Regions from separate parts of the Clostridium sp. RTP31139st1_H3_RTP31139_211217 genome, predicted to be linked through region 2. Evidence: a T-box and tRNA genes for the amino acid it is inferred to sense, from the RefSeq annotation. Region 2 holds a T-box; the other holds one or more tRNA genes.

Region 1 (3,433 bases), on a different contig from region 2:
TAATATTTTATCAACATTAACTAATGCAGGAACATCTTCAACTAATGGGATTATTCTTACACTATTTTCTTCAAATTTTACTGGATAATTTTTATTTCCTAATTCAATAACAGAATTTACTCTTTCTTGGAATTCAGCTATTTCTTGCCCTGTCTCTACCATTGGTACAACCACTTCTCTTATAGCTTGTACCCCTGTAAGCTGATAAGCCTGTGCATTAGTTTCAACTATAGACATTATACTCATTAACTGTCTAAATACTGATTCCTTATTTGCATTTGGTATTCTAGGTGTTATCCTAACATTTTCACCCGGCACTATACCCTTGCCAATTAAACCTAATGCAATTTGTGATGTTTGATGATAAGGTGTTAATTTACCTTCAAAATCTATCATTACTTCATCAATTCCAAGACCACCTTGCTCTTGAGGTGTTAATCCTTGTATTGCCTCTTCTGGTTCATGTTGGATTGATATGTATTGTTCTACATTATCAGGATGTTGTGTCATCATCGAAGTCGGAAATTTTCTCATTTAAATAGCCCCCTTAAATCTTTTTGAATTTCATATTTTTATTATATTTCATTTTTATATGGTTTTACAAGAGTTTTATTTAAAAAATGCAATTTTTAATACTTTTAACTTGCATTTAATATTTTTATATTATCATTTAGTTAACTTAAATAGTTATGTTTTTTAATATTTTCCTTTTTAAATTTAAAAAAGGACAGAAAAATAGGGATATCTCACAAGAGATTTCCCTATTTTTCTGTCCTATTGTTTTTTTGTCCTATATTGTTAATCCTATTGAAGAGTAACCTTAATTTAATAAATAAATTTGAACGAAAAATGAAATATCATTTTTCATAATTAATTTTCATTTTAATTAAAATTGTTTATAAACATTAAAAAAGCCTTTCTTTCTAGCAAGAAAGGATAATTTAAAACCGTACACCTCACTTTGACAGTAACCTCTAAGCGTTACCTATGTAGTTAACTCAGGTAAGATTGATCCACGTCACACGCAGGGGCTGCTTATCGCTGCTTTCTTCCGAACCTGACGAGGTTCACAGTCTTACGTCGCGTGGGACCCGACCCTCAACATCACTTACATAGGGCAGTCCAGAAAGATTAAAAGCCTCGGTGAGGAATTCAATCCTGCTATAGCGGATTGCAGGTTATAGGGCACCGCTAACTCCCCATCTAGTACGGCTATGGCGGAGAAAGTGGGATTTGAACCCACGATAGAGTTTCCCCTATACACGCGTTCCAGGCGTGCTCCTTCAACCACTCGGACATCTCTCCATATCACATATCTAGAAATTAATTAAAACATTTTTTATTTTACTTAATCTTGATACTTTCTCATTCTAACATAAATATTATTGTAGTTCAATAGAAAGATTTACTTTCATAATTCATCGTAAATCTATAAATGCGACTCGCAGTTTATCACTATATTAGTTTACCACTTCGAGTCGCATTTATTTATTTTTATGATATTTAATTTTTGCTTTTATTTTTATTATTTTTTATTGCTATAAATATAATTAAAACTCCAAAAATAATACCTATTAAGCTTATTATTTGAGCAGTTCTTAATCCAAAGAACATTAAGCTATCAGTTCTTAATCCTTCTATAAAAAATCTTCCTAACGAATAAAGTACCATATAACTTCCTATTACGATACCATGTTGCTGTTTCTTTTTATATAAAATAAATATTAATAATACAAATACAACTAAATCCCAAATAGATTCATATAAAAATGTTGGGTGATAATATGTTCCATTTATCAACATTCCTCTTTGAATAAATTCAGGGAATTTACTTATAAACGCTTCTGTAACTGGGCCTCCATGAGCTTCTTGATTCATAAAATTTCCCCATCTCCCAATTGCCTGAGCTAATATTACTCCTGGCATTATCACATCAATATATTCAAAAAAATTAATCTTCTTAATCCTTGTAAATATATATGCAACAACCAATCCACCAATTAACCCTCCATGAATAGCCATACCACCATTTCTTATATTTATTACATCTAAAAATGAATGATAATTTTTATATTCAAAGGCCACATAATAAAGCCTAGCTCCAACTATCGCAAATGGAAAACTCCATAAAAAACCATCAGTAATAATATCAAAATCTAGTCCTTTTTTCTTTGCAAGAATATACGATACAAAAAATGCAACTAATACGCCTCCTGCAATAATGATTCCATACCACCTTATAGGCTGACCAAATAGTTCAAATGCTACCGGATTCATTGCTACTGGATTCATCTCTTATCCTCCCCTTTTTCTATTAATTTTCTTTGTCTTCTTTCATAAAAAAACTTACTTATTAAATCGCTACATTCTTTATTATAACACCAATTTACCTTTACATAAGTATTAAAAATATCATAATCTAAAATATTTAAAATTGTCCCACAAGCCCCCATATCTTTATTAAATGTTCCAATATATAATTTTGAAATTCTTGCTTGCCCAATTGCAGATGCACACATTGAACAAGGTTCTAATGTTACATACATCTCTGCCCCATTTAATCTCCAATCACCTAATACCTTGCAAGCCTCTTCAATAGCTAATACTTCAGCATGTGCCAATACTGACTTATTTGTTTCCTTTAAATTATGAGCTTTAGCTATTACTTTATTATCCTTTACTATTACAGCCCCTACAGGAACCTCCCCCTTTAAATAAGCCTTATTAGCTTCTTCTAGAGCAATATCCATATAATTCATTATGTCATTTCCACCTTTTATTGGCTAAAATTTAAGAGCTAAGTGCCATTGATAAAATTCATTTTACCATTTAAAACTCTTAACTCTTACCTTATTACTTCAATTAGTAACTATGTGTAAATTCTTACTTTTTTAATTCTATTCTTATCAACTTCTTCAACAACAAATCTTATTTTGTTTAAAGTTACTTCTTCTTTATTATCTGGGAATCTACCTAATTCTCCTATAATTAATCCACCAACAGAATCAAATTCTTCTGACTCCATATTTACTCCAATTAATTCACTTATATCATCAAGTTTGGCACTTCCATCTACTATATATTCATCCTCTTTTACAACTTCTATTTCCTTATCATAGTCGTCATATTCATCTTCTATATCGCCAAATACCTCTTCAATTAAATCTTCTATAGTTACTATACCAACGGTACCACCATATTCATCTAAAACAACACTTAAATGATTTCTGGTTTTCTTCATTTCATTAAATAATTCCTTAATTTTTTTAAATTCAAATGTATAATAAGGTTCCCTCATATAATCAGAAACTTTAAATCCTTCTTTGTTTTGACCTGCTATAATTAAATCCTTAACATACAAAACTCCAACTATATCATCAATCGTTTGATTATATACAGGTATTCTAGAAAACTGCTCTGTTTTTATAACTTC
Region 2 (3,433 bases):
CTTCTATAGTATATGATGGTTCTGAAACATCTAATAATGTAATGGCTGGATTGGAGTATATAGGAAATATATTATTAGAAGATTTATGTGAGAAGTTTAATGTACCTTTTAAAAGAATTGGATCGTTAAGAGTAGTTAATGATGATAATGGAGTAGTTAAATTAGGTGAAATGTATGAGAGAGCTATTAGAAGGGGCATAGATGGCGTTTATTTAGTAGAACCAGATGAAGTATATGAAATAGAGCCTAATATAAATACATCAATAAAGAAGGGGTTATATTCACAAAATGTTGCAATAGTAGCGCCATATGATTTAGCAATAGCATATGCTGAAGTTGCATCTGATAACGGTGTTAACTTTAGATTAGAAGAAGAAGTATTAACTATTCAAAATATAACAAAGGGATTTAAAGTTGTTACAAATAAAAATAAATTTTCATGTAAGGTAGTTATTAATACAATAGCAAATGAAATTTATATAAATGAAAAAGGTATAGTAGAAGAAAAGGATACAGAAAATGATATAAATTCATTTAAAAATATGAGTTATATTTTACTTGATGATAATTACGAAAATAAATTAGAAAGAATAGTAACGAAAACTTTTGATAAAGATACATTTGTTGTTTCAACACCAGTTTTAAATGGTGGGTCATTAGTTGGTATAAAAAGTATTGAAAAAACAAGTTTAGATGATAATTTAAATTATGCTAGTAAATTATTAAAGAACTTAAACAAAGGAAATATAAATAATTTATTTAGGGAAAGCTATGATAAAGATTCTATAGTTGTTGATGAACAGCAAATAGATAAAGGCTATATAAGTGTAATTGGTACGCATTATGGTAAAGTTACATTAGCACCAGCTATAGCTAAGATGTTATGTGATACTATTAGCAGTAGTTTAAATTGCAAATTGAAAAAGAATTTCATTGATAAACGTCGTGAATTTTATAGATTTAGAGAAATGAATAGGAATGAAATTAACGAAGTAATTGAATTAGATAAAAGATATGGAAAGATTATATGCATGTGCAATAATGTATCTGAAGGAGAAATAGTTGATTCTATTAGAAGACCTTTAGGTGCAAGAACTGTTAAAGGAGTTAAAAGAAGAACAGGTGCTGGATTTGGAAATTGCCATGGTTCATATTGTAATGAAAGAATAATACAAATCTTAGCCAGAGAATTAGATAAAAAGATTACAGATATAGTTGATGACTCAAAAAATTCTAATATAATTTCTGGTAGAATAAAGGAATTTAAAGAAATATAGTAGGAGTATATTATGGGGAAAAAAGATATATTTACATCAGTAGTAAGGGTAAAAGGTAGTGACAGGTTTAAGGTTATTCCTGTTAAAAGTAGTGCTGAGGTAGAAAGAGAGCTATGGATTGAAATGTCAAAAGTTGTTAGTAGATTATATGTAAGTATTCCTATAAAAATGGGAAGTATTATATGTAAGAATATATTAAATAGTGGTGTAGATATAATTTGTACTAGGGATATTGACAAAAAGTAGGAGATTATAATATATTAAATATATTATAATAAATTATTTAGTTAAACCGTTGAAAAGGCTAGTAATAAGATTATTGTTTTAAGAGAGTCAGTGGTTGGTGTGAACTGATAGCAATGTTTTATGAATCCACCTTGGAGGGACTGTGATGAGCAGTACGGATAAACCCGTTAGTTTTGTAAAGAGTGGATAGTAATGTATCTTTATATGCATTATTATCAATTAGGGTGGCAACACGGAGTTCTTCGTCCCTTATGTGGGATAAGAGCTCTTTTTTTATACACGAAAATAATTTATAAAAACAATTGGAGGATATTATGTTAGATTTAAAATTTGTAAGAGAAAATCCAGAAATAGTTAAACAAAATATTAAAAATAAGTTCCAAGATCAAAAACTTGGATTAGTTGATGAAGTTATTGCTTTAGATGTTGAAAGCAGAGCTACACAACAAGAAGCTGATTCATTAAGATCTAATAGAAAAACAATTTCTAAGCAAATTGGTGCATTAATGGGTCAAGGAAAGAGAGAAGAAGCTGAAGAATTAAAAGCAAAGGTTAACGAACAAGCTAATCGTCTTGCTGAATTAGAAGCTAAGGAAACTGAGCTTCAAGAAAAGATAAAAAATATAATGTTAGTTCTTCCTAATATTATTGATCCAAGTGTTCCAATAGGAAAAGATGATAGTGAAAATGTAGAAGTTGAAAAATTCGGTGAACCTGTAGTTCCAGAATTCGAAATTCCATATCATACAGAAATAATGGAAAAATTAAATGGTGTTGATTTAGATGGAGCTAGAAAAGTAGCTGGTAATGGATTCTATTATTTAATGGGTGATATTGCTAGATTACAATCAGGAATATTATCTTATGCTAGAGATTTCATGATTGATAAAGGATTTACTTACTGTATACCTCCATTCATGATTCGTAGTGAAGTTGTTACTGGTGTTATGAGTTTCGCTGAAATGGAATCAATGATGTATAAGATAGAAGGTGAAGATTTATACTTAATAGGTACAAGTGAGCATTCTATGATAGGTAAATTTATTGATACTATATTAAAAGAAGAATCTCTTCCTCAAACTTTAACTAGTTATTCACCATGCTTTAGAAAAGAGAAAGGTGCTCATGGAATAGAAGAAAGAGGAGTTTATAGAATTCACCAATTCGAAAAACAAGAAATGATAGTTGTTTGTAAGCCAGAAGAAAGTAAAGAATGGTTTGAAAAGTTATGGAAGTATACAGTTGAATTATTCCGTTCTTTAGATATTCCTGTTAGAACATTAGAATGTTGCTCAGGAGATTTAGCGGATCTTAAGGTTAAGTCTATTGATGTTGAAGCGTGGTCTCCAAGACAAAAGAAATACTTTGAGGTTGGAAGCTGCTCTAATTTAGGAGATGCTCAAGCTAGAAGATTAAAGATTCGTGTAAATGGAGAAAACGGAAGATACTTTGCACATACTTTAAATAATACAGTTGTTGCACCACCTAGAATGTTAATTGCATTCTTAGAAAATAACTTAAATGAAGATGGATCAGTAAATATTCCAGAAGCTTTAAGACCATATATGGGTGGAAAATCAGTTATAAAATAATAATATATATGAGATATGAGATAATTAATAATAATTTTCTCATATCTCATTTTTATTTTATATAAGATAAAAGCTTTACTAATCAATAAGTATTGACAAATTTTAGGAATATGTTAGATTTATTATGGGTGGTATTTTAATTAAACCGCACCATATATAATATATTTGAAAATTTAAGAAGAAAAGAAATAGCTCATATCAATTTTGAATGGGACTAAGTAGTGTCACACTCTTATGGAGGTGATAAATATAAAATTTGGATTTATTGGAGCAGGAAAAGTTGGATTTTCCTTAGGAAAATATCTAAAAGAAAATAAT

What was found. The T-box of region 2 lies ahead of serS (serine--tRNA ligase). A T-box ahead of a tRNA ligase gene usually reads a tRNA of that ligase, here a tRNA-Ser.
Region 1: it has a tRNA-Ser gene. The T-box ahead of serS (serine--tRNA ligase) is inferred to sense a tRNA for this amino acid. The anticodon was not compared.

Annotation. Positions count from the first base shown of each region.
Region 1 is NZ_JBCOAB010000037.1:19,260-22,692, forward strand. Features, by position in the region: gene ppcA (phosphoenolpyruvate carboxylase) at 1-534, opposite strand, end outside; RNA gene ffs (signal recognition particle sRNA large type) at 948-1,212, opposite strand; tRNA gene ABUA17_RS13935 (tRNA-Ser) at 1,216-1,305, opposite strand; gene lgt (prolipoprotein diacylglyceryl transferase) at 1,504-2,277, opposite strand; gene ABUA17_RS13945 (nucleoside deaminase) at 2,289-2,759, opposite strand; gene ABUA17_RS13950 (HlyC/CorC family transporter) at 2,870-3,433, opposite strand, start outside.
Region 2 is NZ_JBCOAB010000022.1:53,321-56,753, reverse strand. Features, by position in the region: gene ABUA17_RS10690 (NAD(P)/FAD-dependent oxidoreductase) at 1-1,277, shown strand, start outside; gene ABUA17_RS10685 (DUF1667 domain-containing protein) at 1,290-1,523, shown strand; T-box leader at 1,564-1,776, shown strand; gene serS (serine--tRNA ligase) at 1,838-3,115, shown strand; gene ABUA17_RS10675 (Rossmann-like and DUF2520 domain-containing protein) at 3,356-3,433, shown strand, end outside.